Regions from separate parts of the Fructilactobacillus ixorae genome, predicted to be linked through region 2. Evidence: predicted binding sites of a transcription regulator. Region 2 holds the regulator's gene; the other holds the start of a gene.
What was found. The regulator Rex, encoded in region 2, represses fermentation and respiration genes when NADH is low (regulators of the CRP and FNR family bind a similar motif). The targets are predictions, from matches to a motif close to TTGTGAANTANTTCACAA.

Region 1: the regulator Rex is predicted to act here: its motif matches at 2,407-2,424, upstream of M8332_RS05840 (zinc-dependent alcohol dehydrogenase family protein).

The regions. Positions count from the first base shown of each region.
Region 1 covers NZ_CP097478.1:1,155,669-1,164,748, reverse strand. The annotation lists gene M8332_RS05850 (amino acid permease) at 1-51, opposite strand, end outside; gene M8332_RS05845 (DUF6198 family protein) at 255-1,094, opposite strand; gene M8332_RS05840 (zinc-dependent alcohol dehydrogenase family protein) at 1,115-2,128, opposite strand; gene rbsK (ribokinase) at 2,515-4,143, shown strand; gene trhA (PAQR family membrane homeostasis protein TrhA) at 4,227-4,874, opposite strand; gene M8332_RS05825 (sunset domain-containing protein) at 4,949-5,338, opposite strand; gene M8332_RS05820 (sunset domain-containing protein) at 5,482-6,306, opposite strand; gene M8332_RS05815 (aspartate aminotransferase family protein) at 6,432-7,766, opposite strand; gene M8332_RS05810 (ammonium transporter) at 8,153-9,080, shown strand, end outside.
Region 2 covers NZ_CP097478.1:365,732-374,811, reverse strand. The annotation lists gene groL (chaperonin GroEL) at 1-1,178, opposite strand, end outside; gene groES (co-chaperone GroES) at 1,223-1,507, opposite strand; gene M8332_RS01790 (redox-sensing transcriptional repressor Rex) at 1,640-2,284, opposite strand; gene M8332_RS01785 (ABC-F family ATP-binding cassette domain-containing protein) at 2,492-4,435, shown strand; gene tsaD (tRNA (adenosine(37)-N6)-threonylcarbamoyltransferase complex transferase subunit TsaD) at 4,528-5,562, opposite strand; gene M8332_RS01775 (GNAT family N-acetyltransferase) at 5,589-6,188, opposite strand; gene tsaB (tRNA (adenosine(37)-N6)-threonylcarbamoyltransferase complex dimerization subunit type 1 TsaB) at 6,172-6,897, opposite strand; gene M8332_RS01765 (acyl-[acyl-carrier-protein] thioesterase) at 6,894-7,661, opposite strand; gene rsmI (16S rRNA (cytidine(1402)-2'-O)-methyltransferase) at 7,673-8,551, opposite strand; gene M8332_RS01755 (DNA replication initiation control protein YabA) at 8,554-8,877, opposite strand; gene holB (DNA polymerase III subunit delta') at 8,900-9,080, opposite strand, start outside.

The DNA of each region.
Region 1 (9,080 bases), 580 kb from region 2:
AGTTTGGTTGAGCAGTGTAGCAATGTTTTTCTTACGAAAGAGACTGTTCATGAGCAATCCTCCTGTGAGTAAAATAAATTTTTCTAACGATAGCATGAACTTTAAATTAGTGTCAACATTTTGTGTACAGTTGTTCATGTTATAAAACAAAACATTAGGAGAAAGCTCCCACCATGAGCCGCCTACGGTTGACGGATTGCAAAACTAAAAAACCCCCCGTTACTAAGTTAGTAACGAGGGGTTTTTGCAAGTAGTTATTGGTGGTCGTGACGTTCGTCGTAGGCTTCGATATCACTATCGATTTTTTCGACGATGATGGGTTCGTCACCATCAGCAACGTCGACTGCTTGGTGTTTCAACCGTGGGAAAACCATTTTATCGGCCCAGCCGGTAATGTTTCCTTGGAAGAGGAAGGCAAAGATGGTTCCAATTCCGTAGAAGGTAAATTGTCGGGTCATTACGTAGGCAATCACGGCCATGATCGTTGGGGGAATGTAGGAAGCCCACATCGCCCGACCAGCGTTTCCCTTGAAGTATTTAAACCGCAGGATCTGCATCAGATCATCGGCCGGGTGCAAGACGAGGTTTACCCGTTGGTAGATTGAAATTGCGATCGCAATGAACGCCACCCCGATAAAGTTAATCAGGATGTAGATGGCGATTAGCCACCAGTCCCCGGCGTGCCCATCGGCCACCGGAATGTTGACGATGGGATTCATGTGAATCCCAAAGATGTCACCACCCACGAACAGGTTGTTAAAGAATTGGATTAAAAAGGAGAACGGCACCATGAAAATCACGTTTCCGATAGCCCGGCCCCAATCCCAGTGGCCCACCAGAATGGCATTTAGGATGGTAATCACAACTCCGAGAATTAAGAAGGCCCAAAAGAGGTTCCAGTGAAAGGCAATTCCCAGGTTTGTTTCAGCAGCGGTCCAGTAGGCCGAACCTAAAAACGATGGGAGCACTTTAGAACTAGAAACCAGCGTGAGCACGTTTCCCAAGGAGTTGATAACCAACGAAAGGGCAAAAAACATGATGGATGTCTTCATGGAAATGGTCCGCGGCGTTTTTTTCGGTTTTTGATTAGCCATGTTGGTCTCCTTTATGCCAATTATTTCAAGTTCGGGTTAACAGCAACGATGGTTTTACCAGTCTTTGGAGTAGAGTGGTTCAAAACCCCTTCCACTTCTTCTAACGAAATTACGTTAGCTTGGAATGGTTCAACCTTAACGGCACCGGATTCAAGTAATTCAATTGAATCAACGAAAGCGTGCGGGTTAATCATGGAACCCTTAACCGTTAATTGTTTTTTGAAGATTTCGTACGTGTTCATTGAGAACGTTTGACCAGGAGCACCAACCCCGAACATGAAGACTTGCGCCCCCTTGTTCGTGTGTTGAACGGCTTGTTCTTGCGTTTCGGGCTTACCAACGGCTTCGATCACGATGTCGTAGTTACCCGGAATGTCTTCCTTAGTCGTGTTTACGACGTTGGTTAAGTTTAATTGTTCTTTTTCTTGGGAAAGCAAGTCATCGTGACGACCAGTCATCGTGATGTTTTGGATTCCGTAAGCCCGTAATAATTGAGCAAACAGTTTAGCCATGTAACCATCACCAATGATCAAAGCAGTCATGCTGGGTTGAATGTCTTCCATGATGTGCATCGTGTGAACACCACATGAAACTGGTTCCGTTGAGCAAGCAGCTTTTAATGATAAGTCATCCGGAACATGGTAAGTTACTTCTTCTGGAGCAGTGAAGTATTGTTCCAAACCACCGTCACGAGTAACCCCAACGGCAGAAAGGTTGTCACATTCTTCGTAAAGACCGATGTGACAGTAGTGACACTTACCACAGTAGATGTTAGGGTCAACGGCGACCCGGTCGCCTTCTTTGAAGGCTTGCACGTTTTTACCAACGGCCCGCACGATTCCAGAGTTTTCGTGACCAAGGACAATTGGGGGAACGGCGTCAGCTGAACCGGGGAGACCGTTAAAGAGTCCCGTATCAGTTCCACAAATTCCCGTGTAGGCAGTTTCTACTAAAACTTCATCATCTTTGGGAGTTGGAACATCGCGTTCTTGGATTTCCATTTGTTGTTTGGCAGTCATTACCAAAGCTTTCATTTTGTCAGCCATAGTCATTCTCCTCATATAATAATCTAAAAAATAAAGTGATAATTTGAGCATGTTTACTAGTTGGAAGCAAACTCCATTGGGTGGGGGTTGCTTTTAACCAGAAATATTACTCGATGGTACACCTAAGAATATAAACCGTTTACATTATTATTGCAAGGGGTTTTAGTTAGATTTTCATAACCAAATTAATTTCACAAATGCAACTTTGTGCAAAACCAGATTAGCATCAATCAGAAGCTTCAATGGGCTAATTTGGTCGTCAAAAATTAGGAATTTTTTCACAAACTTACGTAACGAAGGTTTTTGGGATTTTTTAGTAAGCGCTTACACACACGTGGTATAATTAAGCAAACCAAGAGAAATGAGGTCATGAGATGGAGAAAAAAATCGTGGTGGTCGGTTCTACCAACGTGGATAAGGTTTTAAACGTACCTAAGTATGCCCTCCCCGGCGAAACGTTAGCGATTGACAGTTACCAACAAGCCCACGGCGGGGGCAAGGGAGCCAACCAAGCAATCACGGCTGCACGTTCGGGAGCCGTGACGACCTTCATTACTAAGTTAGGCAATGATGAGGATGGTCAAGCGATGGTAGCGGGCTTTGCGCGCGATCAGATTAACGTGGACCACCTAGTTACCACGGACCAAGCCCAAACGGGGCAAGCATACATAACGGTCTATCAGTCCGGCCAGAATTCAATTTACGTGTACGGCGGAGCTAACATGGAGTTGACGGCGGCTGATGTCAATGCCCAAGCGGACGTGATTGCCCAGGCAGACCGCGTGATCGCCCAACTGGAAATCCCCTTGCCTGCAATCCTCGCTGCTTTTCGGATTGCCAAGCAACACGGCGTGCAAACGATTTTAAATCCAGCGCCGGCCCGGGAGTTACCCGCAGAGTTATTGCGACTCACGGACGTCATCACGCCGAACGAGACGGAAGCTCAGACCCTGACGGGCATCGAAGTCACCGATGAGGTTTCGATGTTGGATAATGCGATGGCCTTTTTCAGCCTAGGAATTACGATGGTGATTATTACGGTCGGAGCAAAGGGCGCGTTCTATGCAACTCCGCAAGCGCACGGTTTTATTCCGGCCTTTAAGGTCAAAGCCATTGATACAACTGCCGCCGGTGACACTTTTATTGGAGCCTTAGCAACGCAATTAGATTTGGATAATCACAACATTGAAGATGCAATGCTGTACGCTAACCGTGCCTCGTCTTTGACGGTGCAAACGGCAGGGGCGCAAAATTCGATTCCTACGCGGGACCAAATCGTGGCCGCTAATCAAAAACGGACCCATTCAAAGGAACGGATCGAACGGGAAAAGCAACAGGCAGCGCAGTCCGTGGCGGCTTGGATTCCCGATCACATTGTGCTGGGGTTAGGCTCCGGGACCACGGCAGCTTACTTTGTGCAGGCCATCCATGACCGGATTGAAGCAGAGCATTTAGACATTGAGTGTGTCGCAACGTCGGTTGGCACCCAACAACTCGCAGAACAGTTGGGGATGCGGATGTTAGACGTCAATACGATTGATACCGTCGATATCACGGTTGATGGCGCCGATGTGGTGGACGACCACCTCGATGGGATTAAAGGCGGTGGGGCCGCGCTCCTGTTTGAAAAGCTGGTCGCTAACATGTCGAACCGTAACATCTGGATTGTTGATTCTAGCAAACCGCGCAAGTCACTCGCCGGGCAAATGTTGCCAGTCGAAGTGATTCCGTTTGGCGGCATGGGCGTCTTTCGCTACCTGCGTGACCACGGATATCAACCAGCCTTTTGCTTCCGGGACAATGGTGATATCCTCGCCACTGATTCTGGTAACTACCTGATTGACATCACGATTCCAAAGGGCGCTGATTTACCCGATTTAGCCGCGAACCTTAAGAAACAAACAGGCGTGGTGGAACACGGACTGTTTTTAAACGTCTGTGATGAACTGGTAATTGGTGGTGATGAGGTCCAGGTGATTAAGCGGAAAGCAACAAGTGTCTAGGGATTTGGGAATGAATTCAAACTCCAAACGGGGTGGGAGAATTAAAAGTTCTCCCACCCCGTTGTTTTTATCTAGGCCCTAGGTTAGACCCCTAAATAAATCGAAAAGTACATTAAGACCGTTCCGAGCATCACGAAGAGGTGCCAAAGCACGTGACCAAAGAGGATTCGTTTAAAACTGTACAGCACGGCGCCTACGGTAAAAGCAACGCCCCCCGCTAACAGGAGCCAAAAACTCAGATGGTTTAGACGTTGCCACAACGGGAGGGCATCCACTAGACAGGCCCAGCCCATCACCACGTAAATGACGGTGGAAACGACCGGGAAACGATTGCCATACATGGCTTTATAGATAATGCCGGAGAGCGCCATCAGCCAGATCACAAGCAAAGTAATCCAACCGAGCCAGCCCCCGATGGTTACCAAACAGTAGGGCAGGTAGGTTCCCGCAATCAAGATGTAAATGGCCGAGTGGTCAAAGATCTGGAAAACGTGTTTAGCAGGCGTAAACGAGAGGCTGTGAAAGAGGGTAGAGGCCAGGTAAAAGAGCATCAGAATTGAACCGTAGATGGCAAAGCAGGTGATTCTGAGGGCCCCGCCTTCTTGCACCCCGCGTAAAATGAGCAGGACTAAGCCGGCAATGCTCACTGTCGCCCCAATTCCGTGGGTCAGGGCACTGAGAATTTCATTGAGAATTTGGTAATCACGACTGTTACGAAAGTGGTTCAGCATAGGGCTCCTTCTTTATTGACAAGATTAATTTAGTTTCATGATACCAAAAAAGGAACCACAGGGGCGGTTCCTTTTTAACGAGTTGCTTTATGGTAGCCAGCAGCCTGCGCTTCCGCTTCGGAATCGAAGGAAACGATATTGCCACTGTTAATGTGATAGTTTGACTGGTCCGGAGTATGGTAAACCAGCGTGCGACTGTTACCAATGATGGTGACCGCAGAGTTTGGTTGCGGATCCGGTTTATCATTCGTGCTGGGCTCTGAAGTAGCGGTGGCCGGTTTTGGAGTCGGGGTTTGCACCGCCTGTGGTTGCCGGTGCCGGGCTCGTTGGTGGTGCTTTTTGTGGTGTGCCGTGCTAGGGTGATGCGTCTTAGCGTGGTGACTAGCGGCCTGTACGGACAGTTGGGGGGTTCCTGCACTACTGAAGGTTAGTAGGGTGATCCCGCTTATGATGAATATAAACACAGTATGAAAATGATGAATGATGAACAACTCCTCCATAAAATTAACCAAACACTAGCTTTTATGATAGCAATTGTTCGGAGTATTTTCCAGCCTAGGGTGTGACGAACGCGGGCTAGTTGTCACAAAATGATAATCTAAAAAAATTACCGGAGAGCTTTATGATAACCGGCAGCTTGGGCTTCTGCTTCGGAACTAAAATAGACGGTATTGCTACTACTGATTTTATAATTAGCCTGATTAGAGGTGTGGTAAGTCATGGTTCTACTATTACCAATTACGGGACCAGAAGCGCTATTAACTTTATCTGAATCATCTGATTGTTGATTGGATGGTGAAGTAGAACTTGGTTGATTAGCGTAATCGTTGCTTGTGTCTGATTGTTGGGAATTATTATTTTGATCCTGGTTAGAAGCAGAACTTGGTGTTGCTTGATTTTCAGCTTTATTGTCTTCGTTTGAAGGCTGTGCAGAAGCTGGTTCTGATTTTTCTGGCTTCTTTTGAGCGTCATTTTTTGAAGGTTGTTGCTGTTTTTCTTTTTTGTTGTCTTGATTCTTGTTGGTTTTATTGTCAGCTTTTTTAGTTGTTTTCTGCTGATGTTTTTTATGTTTAGTTGTGTGTTGATTCATTTTTGAATTTTCAGGTTTATTATTGGTAGTTGCTGCACTCGGAAGTGTAATTGTAAAAATAGCAATGATGGTTAAAATTAACTTTCTGATCCATTCCCTTTTTTTGGATTGATTCGTTCGATTTTTGAAGATTGTAAAGCCACAATAAAATATAAAGATGATAAAAATTAGGAATAGTAAACTATCTAAGGATTTCAGATTAAATGAGCCAATTAATAAGGAAAACCCAGCAACTAGTGTTCCGTAGGTAAGCCAAAAAATGGTAGAGTCGTGATTATTCTTGCTTTTAAAGTAAAATCCAACGATTATTAAAATAATTCCTAAGATAGCAAAAAAGATCATAATCTTATCTCCTTAATGAAAATTTAATTTATTTTCATTTAATCACAATCACTAAAAATTTCAATGCTTATAATAATTTAGCTGTATTGAAAAAATAGCTGACTTTAAGTCAGCTATTTTTTCTTTTACCACCCAATCTGATGGTCTGGTTTGGCAATCCGCCCCGCCTGTAAGTCAGCACAAGCAGTTTCAATGATTTGAAAGGCCCGGTGTAAGGTCTGTTCCGGAATTACCAGTGGTGGTTGGAACCGTAACACGTTGCCGCGGACGGTAATCATCAAGACGCCTAGTTCCAATAACCGGGTGATTAACATCGAAGCCGCGATTGCATCGGGTTGCTTTGTAGCGGGATTCACCACGTCAATCCCACCGTTGAGGCCATAGATGCGGACGTCTCCAATGAAAGGATACTGCTTACGTAAGTTGAGAAAGAACTCGCGGGCCGTCGCTCCTAATCGGGCACTTCGTTCGACCAGGTGTTCATCGGTAATGACGTCGAGAGTTGCGTTAGCCGCCGCCGTGGTGACCGGGTTGCCAGCGGTGGTGTAGACGTTTCCGGGCGCAGCAAGGGCGTCTATGACCGGAGCCCGGCCGAGGACCGCACTTAATGGTAGTCCAGAAGCAATTGATTTACCGACGGCAATGAGATCAGGATGGACGTTAGGAAAGTGGTCGATACTCCACATGGTTCCGGAGCGCCCTAGTCCCTGGTTAACTTCGTCAACGGCAAACAGAATCCCGTGTTTCTGACAGAAGTTATAGACCTGATCGAGGTAGCGAGCAGGGGCCTTACAAAAGCCACCGTCACCCTGGATTGCTTCGATTTCGACTAAGGCCGTTTCGTCGGCGGGAAGGTAGGTTTCGAAGGGTTGCTTGAAAGCGGCAAACAGCCGATCACAGAACTCCGCCTCAGTTTCGTGGGGTAACTGGTCCCAATGACTGGGGAACGGAACCTTAACGACGCCCGGTAATAACGGACCAATCTTGCGTGCCATGTTGAGGCTCACCGCCGAAGTGGTGATTGAACCGTACGTGGAACCATGGTAAGCGCCGGTGAAGCTCACCACGTTTTGCCGACCAGTATAGGCGCGGGCGAACTTGATGATTGCATCATTCGCATCCGACCCGGAGTTACCAAAGGCGACCTTAACGGGACCAGCAATCGGAGCCAGCGCGGTTAAGCGCTTGACCAATTCAATCTCTGGTTCAGTCGCAAAGTAGGCGGGGGTGTACTGGATTAAGCGGGCAGCCTGTTCCTGGATGGCATGAACGACGTGCGGATGCGCGTGTCCGGTGTTTGTGGATGAAGCACTGGAGAGTAGGTCAATGTAATCGCGGTTGTCAGCGTCGGTTAGGATGGCTCCCTTGCCAGACTTTAAAACGACATCAAAGAACTTGATGCGACTAGCGGGTGCCAAACCATGGGCTTCTTGGTGCAGTAGTGCTTGATTCTGTGACATAACGGTTCCTCCTCTAGAATTCCAATTAACACTGAAAAGCGCCTCCAGCTGGTGACTGGGGGCGCTTTGTAAAGGGCTGTTATGTGTAAATCAAGCCCGTCCCCACAGTTAGCAAGCTGTACGGACGGTGAAATGACGAGCTAGGCGTACCCCACTTTATCATCCGCATGCTTAACAATGACGGACAATAAAATGATCATTGTAGTTGTGGTGGGGGTCGCCATGCTTGTCACTCCTTTCAGTAATTTTTATTAGTATAGAACCAGCCTTACCAGCTGTCAATCCTTAATTTTTCTGGGGGATGATGTTGCATAACCCGACATCAACCCTAAACAAATGGAAATGAGCTTTCTATACTGAGAAAAACAGCGAAGGGGAGATTTACAATGTCGGTTAACGTGTTATTTATTTTTCTATGTTCGATTTTGGTCCTGCTGATGACGCCGGGCCTGGCGTTTTTCTACGGTGGGATGGTGCCCCGTAGAGACATTAACAATACTCTGATGGCGGTCTTCATCATGTGTTGTGTGCCGGTGCTTCTCTGGATCGTGTGCGGGTACTCACTCTCGTTTTCCGGGAATAACTGGAACCTGATCGGGAACCTACATAACTTCTTTTTGCACCACGTGAAACTGAACGCGGGAGCGCCGACCACCGGTGGTAGCATTACGAACGTTGCGTTCTTGATTTTTCAAATGATGTTTGCGGTGATTACGCCCGCACTGTTTGTCGGGGCCGTCGTGGAACGAATTAACTTCCGCTTTCTCTTATTATTCGTCGTGTTATGGTCACTCTTGGTGTACTATCCGTTGGTCCACATTGTGTGGGGTGGCGGTTTGCTCCAAAGCCTCGGCGTCTTAGACTTTGCCGGCGGGTTAGTCGTGCACATTAACGCCGGAGTGACGGCCCTGTTACTGGCGTACTTCTTAGGACCGCGGTTGATTCAGGAGAAGGGGAGTCCGAAGAGTTTGAGTTGGGTATTACTCGGAACGACCTTCCTCTGGATTGGCTGGTACGGGTTTAACGCCGGCTCCGCCTTTGCAATTAACGGGATTGCGATGCAGGCAATGCTTACCACCACGGTAGCAACCGCCACCGCCATGTTAATCTGGATCATCCTGGACGTGTTCACCAAACGCAACGCGACGCTGTTTGGAATTTGTTCGGGGGCCATTTGTGGATTAGTGGCCATCACGCCGGCCTGTGGGTACGTGTCGATTGAAAGTGCGATGGTTATCGGCGCGCTCGCTACGATGGCCAGCTACGGGTTTATTACCGTGATTAAGCCACTTTTGAAAGTCGATGATACGTTAG
Region 2 (9,080 bases):
CGGTACTTGCGTTCTTTTAATTCCGTTTCGGTTGCAGCTCCAACTTTGATAACGGCTACTCCACCAGCTAACTTAGCTAACCGTTCTTGTAACTTATCCTTATCAAATTCAGAGTTAGTCGTTGAAATTTGACCCTTAATTTCAGCAACTCGCTTAGCAATGGCTTCTTTGTCACCCTTGCCTTCTACGATGGTTGTCTTATCCTTCGTAACGTTTACTTTATTAGCTTGACCAAGTTGATCAACGGTCGTATCTTTCAAGTCAAAGCCTAAGTCATCACTAATGACAGTTGCGCCCGTCAACGTGGCGATGTCTTGTAATTGGGCTTTCCGCCGGTCACCAAAGCCAGGGGCTTTCACGGCAACCACGTTAAACGTTCCTCGCATCTTGTTCAAGACCAAGGTTGGCAATACTTCACCACCAATGTCATCGGCGATGATTAACAGTGCTCGACCTTGTTCAACGACTGATTGTAAGAGGGGCATGATGTCTTGCATGTTGCTAATCTTTTTGTCAGTAATTAAGATGTATGGATTATCGAGATCGGCTTCCATCTTTTCTTGATCAGTAACCATGTATTGGGACATGTAACCACGATCAAATTCCATTCCTTCAACCACGTCCAAGCTGGTTTCCACTCCCTTGGAGTCTTCGATGGTAATTACCCCATCGTTACCAACCTTTTCCATGGCTTCCGCAATCAAACTTCCAACTTCTTTACTAGCGGAAGAAATGGAGGCAATTTGAGCAATGTCGTCTTTGTTTTCAACCTTGTGACTCATCTTCCGTAAACTGTCCACAGCGGCGTGAGTTGCTTTTTCAATTCCCCGCCGTACACCAACCGGGTTAGCACCGGCCGTGACGTTCTTCATGCCTTCTTTGACAATTGCTTGGGTCAAAACAGTTGCAGTAGTGGTTCCGTCCCCAGCAACATCGTTCGTCTTAGAAGCTACTTCAGAAACTAACTTAGCTCCCATGTTTTCAAAGTGGTCTGGTAAACTAATTGCCTTGGCAATCGTTACCCCATCGTTAGTAATGGTTGGATCGCCAGCCGTTTCTTCTAAAACCACGTTACGACCCTTGGGCCCCATTGTCGTTTTAACTGTATCAGCTAATTTATCAACACCTTTGAGCATTGCGCTCCGTGCGTCATCTGAAAATTTAAGCTCTTTAGCCATTTTAATCACCTCATGTTGATTTTATTTGTGTTCCGTTGTTACGCTTATTTTACGATTGCTAAGAGGTCATTTTCGTGCATGACCAAGTACTCTTGACCTGCATAGTTAACCTTGGTGCCGGCGTATTTATCAAACATCACGTTGTCGCCTTCCTGAACTACTGGAGCGACCCGTTCGCCACTGTCAAGCACCCGTCCGGCTCCAACAGCAATGACCTTGCCTTGGGTTGGTTTTTCCTTCGCGTTGTCTGCGAGGACAATCCCCCCCACTGTTTCTTCTGGTTGATCTTCTACTTCGATAATAACCCGATCTCCAATTGGTTGTAACATCTTAATCCCTCCAATAAAGTAACTTTTTAGCACTCAAACTCATCAAGTGCTAATTACATTATTAATATAATCCCCCTGCTATAAAAATGCAAGAATTTAGTTTCAAAAAAAGAGTTACTGCATCAGTAACTCCTATTCCTCGGTTGTGTCATCATAGTGATCAATAAAGTAAATGAGGGTTTGCAATTCGTTGGTCAAATCCACGTTGTGCACCCGAATGTCATCAGGAACATCCAAGCGCCGAGACGTAAAGTTTAAAATCCCCTTTACCCCGGCTTCCGAAACTTGATCAGCAACGTCTTGGGCCACCTTCGCCGGAACGGTTAGAATCGCCACACTGATTTGTTGATCCCGGAGCTGGTTAATCATTTGATCCATCGGGTAAATGGGTACACCCCCCTGAATCGTATTTACGTTCTTTGGATTCACATCGAACGCCGCGGAAATCCGAATGTTGCTATCCTGATGGAAATTAAAGTTCAACAGGGCGTGACCAAGATTCCCGACTCCCACTAGAGCTACGTTGGTCAGCCGGTCTTGGTGGAGGATGTTCTTGAAAAACTCTAATAGGTTGTCAACGTCATACCCGTAACCTCGTTTCCCAAGGGCCCCAAAGTAGGAAAAATCCCGACGAATGGTCGCTGAATCCACGTGAATGGCATCAGCTAGTTCAGTCGATGAGACCCGTGTTTTGCCCCCGTCATGTAAAATGTTTAAATAGCGATAATAGAGCGGCAGGCGCTTTGCAGTTGCACGGGGAATTTTCACTTCTGCCATTAGCTAGTTTCCTCCTTAAAATTAGTCGTACCTTCACTTTTACCATTCTACCACAAACTAAAAGTTTGTGAATTTTTTGGTTAGTACTAGCCAACTTCCGCGAACCACAAATCCGGGTTTTCCCCATTCCAGTCTACCCTACCGGTGCAAACTAGCCGGCCTAATCACGACTAAAAATATGATAAGATGACGACAGGAGGAATCACCATGATTATCTTACAGGCACAACACCTGACCAAACGATTTAATGGCGTGGCAATCTTTGAGGATCTTAATTTAACCCTTAATGACCACAGTCATCTCGGGTTAGTCGGCCAAAACGGCGCAGGAAAATCAACCCTGTTAAAAATGTTGGTTGAGCCCCAAACGATTAGCTCTGGGACCGTAACCACTAAGCAAAACTTATCGATTGGCTACCTACCCCAAAATACAGGGCTTCATTCCGACCGAACGATTCAAGCCGAGTTAGAGCTGCCGTTTCAAGGCTTACAGGAAATGGAAGCCAAGCTCCATCAACTCGAAGACCAGATGAGTCAGCCGGCCGTGAACCAGGATCCGGCCCAACTAGCCGCCGTTTCCAAAACTTACGACCAGTTGCAAGCCGACTTTACGCGAAACAACGGCTACGGCTACCACGCTGAGATTCGGACCATTATGAGTGCGTTTGGCTTTAGCCCCGCCGACCAAGCTCGCCCCATCAGTGAACTATCGGGTGGCCAGCAGACCCGCGTAGCATTAGCTAAACTGCTACTCGAAAAGCCCGACCTGCTCTTACTGGATGAACCGACCAATCACATTGATATGGAGACGACGGCCTGGTTAGAAAACTTTTTAAAGTCCTACGCCGGGGCGTTTCTAATTATTTCTCACGATCGTTATTTTCTCGATCAGACGGTAACGGGCATTTATGAATTAGACCACGGCCGGTTAACCGACTACGCCGGAAATTACAGTTTCTTTGTAACCGAAAAGGAACACCAGTTGGCTCTGGCTGCTAAGAAATACGAAAAACAGCAACACCAAATTAAAAAAGATGAGGAGTTTATCCAGAAAAACCTGGTGCGGGCCTCCACTACCAAACGGGCCCAGTCACGGCAAAAACAACTCGCCAAGCTCGACCGGGTGGAAAAACCCAGTCGGCAACGGGCCACCGCTCGCTTTCACTTTCAACCCGCTCGCAAAAGTGGGGAGGTCGTCTTAGACGTCGAAAACCTCGGGATTGGCTACCACCAAGAGCTGAGTTACCCAATTAACCTGCACTTAAAACGGCAACAACGTGTTGCCATCTTTGGTCCCAACGGGGTGGGAAAATCAACCTTACTAAAAACAATTGTGGGGGAGCTGCCCCCACTTCAGGGTACGATTCGCTTTGGAACCGGAGTCCAGATCGGCTATTACGACCAGCAACAGGCTCGCCTGCATCCCGAAAAGGACGTGCTCCACGAACTCTGGGATGATTACCCGACCACTCCCGAAGGTGACATCCGCTCCATCCTCGGGAGCTTTCTCTTCAGTGGTGCAGCAGTGGAAAAACGAGTTGCCAATCTTTCAGGGGGCGAACGGGCCCGCCTATTATTAACCAAATTATCTATGGAACAGGATAACTTTTTAGTCCTAGATGAACCAACTAACCATCTCGACGTCGATAGCATTAACGTCTTAGAAAAAGCCCTCCTGGACTTTCAGGGAACAATTCTGTTTGTTTCTCACGATCGGTATTTCATCAACAAGTTGGCTACCCACATCGTTGAACTGAGCGCCACGGGCTCAGCTACCTATATGGGTAACTACGATTATTACCGGGCTAAAAAAGCGGAGGAAGCAGAAATTGCGGCGCATGAACAGCCACAGCAACCCGTTTCCACTGTCCCTGTTTCCGACCAAAAGCAGCAATTTCAACGTCAAAAGGACATCCAACGACAGCAACGAAAGTTAGCCCGCACCATTCAGGATCTAGAAACCCAACTGGGTCACCTCGAAACGCAAATCCAAAGCGTCCAAACGGCCATGACCAAACCAGAAAATTATCAGGATGCTACAAAGAGCAGTGAACTGCAAACCCAGTTAAACGAACTGCAAGCTACCCAACAAACGGTTGAATCCCAGTGGGAAGCGGCAAGCTTAGACCTAGAAGCCTTAGATGAACCATAAAAAATCCCGTCCCAGCACGGTCATGTTGGGACGGGATTTTTAGTTACTACTAATTAAAAAAACTTGTTATCAGCGGCTAAATTGGCTTTCGATTAGTGCGGAGCAGCTGCTTCCCACTCAAATTCCAGCCCGGGCTCAGCATTCAAACTCATATCCGCGTGAGCACCATGGCGTTGCAACATGGCGCCGGCCGCTCCAATCATCGCGGCGTTATCGCCACACAGCTTGCGCGGAGCCATCACAAAGGGAACTCCCTTGGCAGTAACCGCTGCCTGGAGTGCCGCCCGCAACCCCTGGTTTGCAGCTACCCCACCGGCTAAGATAAATTCCTGGGCCGGATACTGTGCCAACGCTTCAGTGGTCTTTGTGACCAACACGTCGATTACCGCGGCTTGAAAACTAGCGGCCAAATCCTGTTTATTCAACGAGGTGCCAACCTGGTCCGCGTGGTGAACCGTATTAATAAACGCACTTTTTAACCCACTAAAACTAAAGTCAAGGTTATCTTCTTTGATCATGGCACGGGGAAACTGGAAGGTTTCGTGACCAGCGTGCGCCCACTGGTCCACGGTCGGCCCGGCGGGGTAATTAATCCCCAACACGCGCCCAATTTTATCATAAGTCTCTCCAGCGGCATCATCACGGGTTTCCCCAATGATTTTAAACTCACCCTCAGCCGGCATCCAAACCAATTCCGTATGCCCGCCAGACACAACCAGCGCTAGCGCGGGGAAGTGCACCGGCTGCACAAAGTTAGTCGCGTAAATGTGACCCGCAAGGTGATTCACCGGAATGAGGGGGAGTTGGTGCGCCCAGGCAACAGCCTTTGCTGCCGTAATGCCGACTAATAATGAACCAACCAGCCCGGGTCCGGATGTAATTGCTACTCCGGTTAGGTCCGTGTACGTGACGTGAGCTTCATCCAGGGCTTGTTGCAAACAAATCGTAATTTGTTCAATGTGATGCCGACTGGCCACTTCGGGAACGACCCCACCAAACCGTTGGTGACTCTTAATCTGGGTTGCCACCACGTTACTTAAAATCTCGTTACCATCCTTAATAACTGCCACACTAGTTTCGTCACAACTAGTTTCAAAGGCGAGGATTAAACTCGGTTGTGCTTCCATGTTTTCACCGCTTCTGTCGTTCTAATTTAACGTCCAAAATTGTTGGCCGCTAAGTAGTTTCGTTTATCTAAATGCAACCGGTAGTCAACGGCGGCTTCGCCATCGTCAAAGTAATCCGGTTTCTCATCCACCTTGACAAACCCCAGGTCCTGAACCAAGCTCTGGGATTTTTCGTTACTTTTTCGGCACGTAAAAATCACACAGTGCAGGCCCATTTCTCGCGCTCGTTCAATGATGGTCGTCGTCAAAAAGTAGCCTAATCCCCGCTTTTGAAACTGCGGTAAAATGGCCAGGTTTTCAATGTGACAGCAGGTTTGCTGGCGCGAAATCATAATGCAGATGAAGCCAACTAACTCATCGTCATGCCGCAAAATCAGATAAAACCGATTATCACGGTTCTTCAACCCCGCCTGAAACCGTTTGGGACTCCACTTCACCTGCTTCCCGTAAGCTTCCCGGTCAACCTTAATTAGGTCCGGCAAGTCGGTCATTGACCCCTTCCCGAGAAAATACTTCATCCCACAAATTTCCACAATCCGATTTTTAAAATCAAGGGCCTCGTCAATCCGATTCGCTTGTTTGTCATTAATGTTTTTACGATACCACTCTTTAAACTTGTTCAACATAGCCTGTCGATCCCTCTCCTGGGTGCTTGCGCTGCCATTCTGCCTCTGCCTGGGTCATCCGTAGGTAGTTCGGAACCACCTGGTCGACGGCTGAAACGGGCGTTTGTCGTTCCCCGAACATGGCCAATTGACTTGCCTGAGGCAAATTGTTAATGCCCGCTACCGTTCGTACTGGGACGTTCAGTTGCTCCTGAAACTGGGTCAAAAACTTTGGAACGTCTGAACCCACTAGGGTCAGCGGTTCAGTAAACTGCTGGAGTTGTTGTAGCCAATCAGCTAACGCTACGTGTTGCTCTGGCACAACCAGTTTTGGCCCCGTCGGACTCGTCCGGTAGACGGCCGTGAACAAAATCTCGTTCCGGGCATCAAACAGGGGTACGACCAGGTGCTGTTCCGCCGTGACGTTGAGCACCAAGGTTTGTAGGCTAGACACGGTCACCAATTCAATGCCGAGGGTGGTCGCAAGCACCTTCCCAATCGTCACGGCTACCCGTAACCCCGTATAGGATCCTGGTCCATTGGCAATCACAACCCGCTCTAAATTCGCCGGAGTTAACTTAGCTAGTTTAACCAAGCGCTCCACAATTTCCATTGCATAGGCCGCGTGTTTTCGTTGAGTTGTAATGGTCGTGGTCGCAAGCACCCGATCACCGTCAACGACCGCGACGGTTAACGGTTGATTCGAAGTGTCAATTGCTAAAGTCTTCATTCCTCCGCCTTCTTTGGTGTAATCTTTGTCCATTTAATCTGCGCGGTAGCACGAATCTGGTCGCCCACGGTAATCTGGTGGATGGTAACCGGAGTTCGGTCCGCCGTTAACAATTGGGCTTGACTCGTAACCTGATCGCCGTACCGGACCTCATCGACATACTTAATGCTAAATTCAGTTGGCAGGTAGTCCCGCAAAAATTCAAAGGGTAACGTGTTCGTCATCCAGCCCACGTAGTGCGTGTTACTAACGTGACCGTTAAAATCAATGTCACTAAATAACACCGGATACGTCATTTCCCACTCTGCCGGACCAATCAGTCCAGGAATTTTGGTCAGACGCGGTAACCGTTTCACGTGTTCACTACCAAACGGTTTCGTCATGGCTTCGTTAATTTTAACCATTTTTCGGGTCTTCAAATCCATCATCACCCACAGGCTATTAACATCCACCAGTAAATGGTCCGCGTGGTCATAAATGCGGTACACCCGTTTCGCAAAGTAATTCGTGTGGGCCGTCGCCTGGGTTTCAATGCGGACCCGTTCGTTCGCCTTCGGTAAGCGGTTAATGTGTAGATCTTGTTGCACGACAATCCACGTCACCCCCGTCTCCTGAACGTCATCAATTCCAACGGACAGGCCGACAGATTCATCCTCTGAAACCTGAATAAAGCTATCAATTAAAAATTGCAACGTCACTTTCCCGTGAATTCCCGTTTGAAAGTTCGCAATCTTGTAGTTCTCTGAAAAAATGGAAGCTGACATGACCTTTTCTCCTATTTATCAAGCTGATGAAAGCGATTATAGACATCCTGGCGGACCAAATGATTGGTTTTCGCCACCTGTTTAATCGCTTGGTTGGGTTTCATTCCCGTCTGCACCAGTTGTTGCACCTGGGCTTCGATTGAGAGTGTTGGGGCAACCACTGGGGAAGCTGAAGTCGGCTCCGGATTCCCGGCCACTAAGATCACGAATTCCCCCCGCACGGGTTCCTCCGTGGCCCACTTCACTAATTCACTCAGGGTTCCGCGGACGTATTCTTCATGCTTCTTAGTGAGTTCCCGCCCTAAGGCTGCTGACCGATTCCCCAGCACCTCGGCTAGGTTGGTTAACGTCTTCTTTAACCGGTGGGGAGCCTCGTAGAAAATTAACGTGGCGGTCTCATTCTGTAAACCTTGGAGTTCGCGTCGCTGTTCTGCTGGTTTCCGTTGCAAAAAACCGTAAAACAAAAACGGCTGCGGACTTAGCCCCGATGCAATCAAACTAGTTAAGCCAGCGGTCGACCCAGGTAAACTGACCACGGGGAGCTGGTGCTTAATGCAGGCTTGCACTAACTCATGACCAGGATCACTCACGGAGGGCATCCCGGCATCGCTCACCTGGGCAATTGTTGCCCCGGCCTCAAGGCGGTCAATTAGCTCCGGAATCCGCCGGGCGGTATTATGCTCGTGAAAACTAATTTGCTTGGTGTTGATTTCAAAGTGATTGAGCAACTTTTGCGTGTTCCGGGTGTCTTCGGCGGCAATCACATCAACCGTCCGTAACGTATTGAGAGCTCGCAACGTGATATCGTCCAAGTTGCCAATCGGCGTGGGCACTAGGTATAAAGTTCCTGTTGCCCGGGGAGCAAAGCTACTCTGCGCATAGATGGTCATGGTTAACGTTCTCCGTAAATAATGTCAGTACAAAAAATACAGCTTTCGTTTTCCGCCCGCCGCTTTCCATAGTACTGATTACAAATGTGATAGCCTTCGTTGTACAGTTTTTCGAGGTTCTTTTTGGACTGGGACAATTCCCGGACGCCGTGATGTTGTTTTTCAGCAGACCCCAATAAATCCCGCAGGTGTTCATTTTCAATTCGCAATTCCGAATTCTCTTCTAAAATTACGGCAACCTTGGTCCGTAACGTTGTAATTTTGGTTAGCATTTGTTCGAACTGGGCGGACAGATCATCCATGCCCTCGTCCACATTTTTTGCCAAGCACCATCATCCCTCTCGTTTGCTAATTTATGGTGGCTAAACACTGCAGGGTAATGACCTCTAAAATACTCTGAAAGCCAACGTTCACCTGCTGCTGTTGTGCGGTGGTCAATATGTCATTAATCATACTGACAATTTGCTCATCTGACAATTGATCCGCCGCGGATTTAAGTAAATCATAAGCATTTCCAAATGCTAACTTC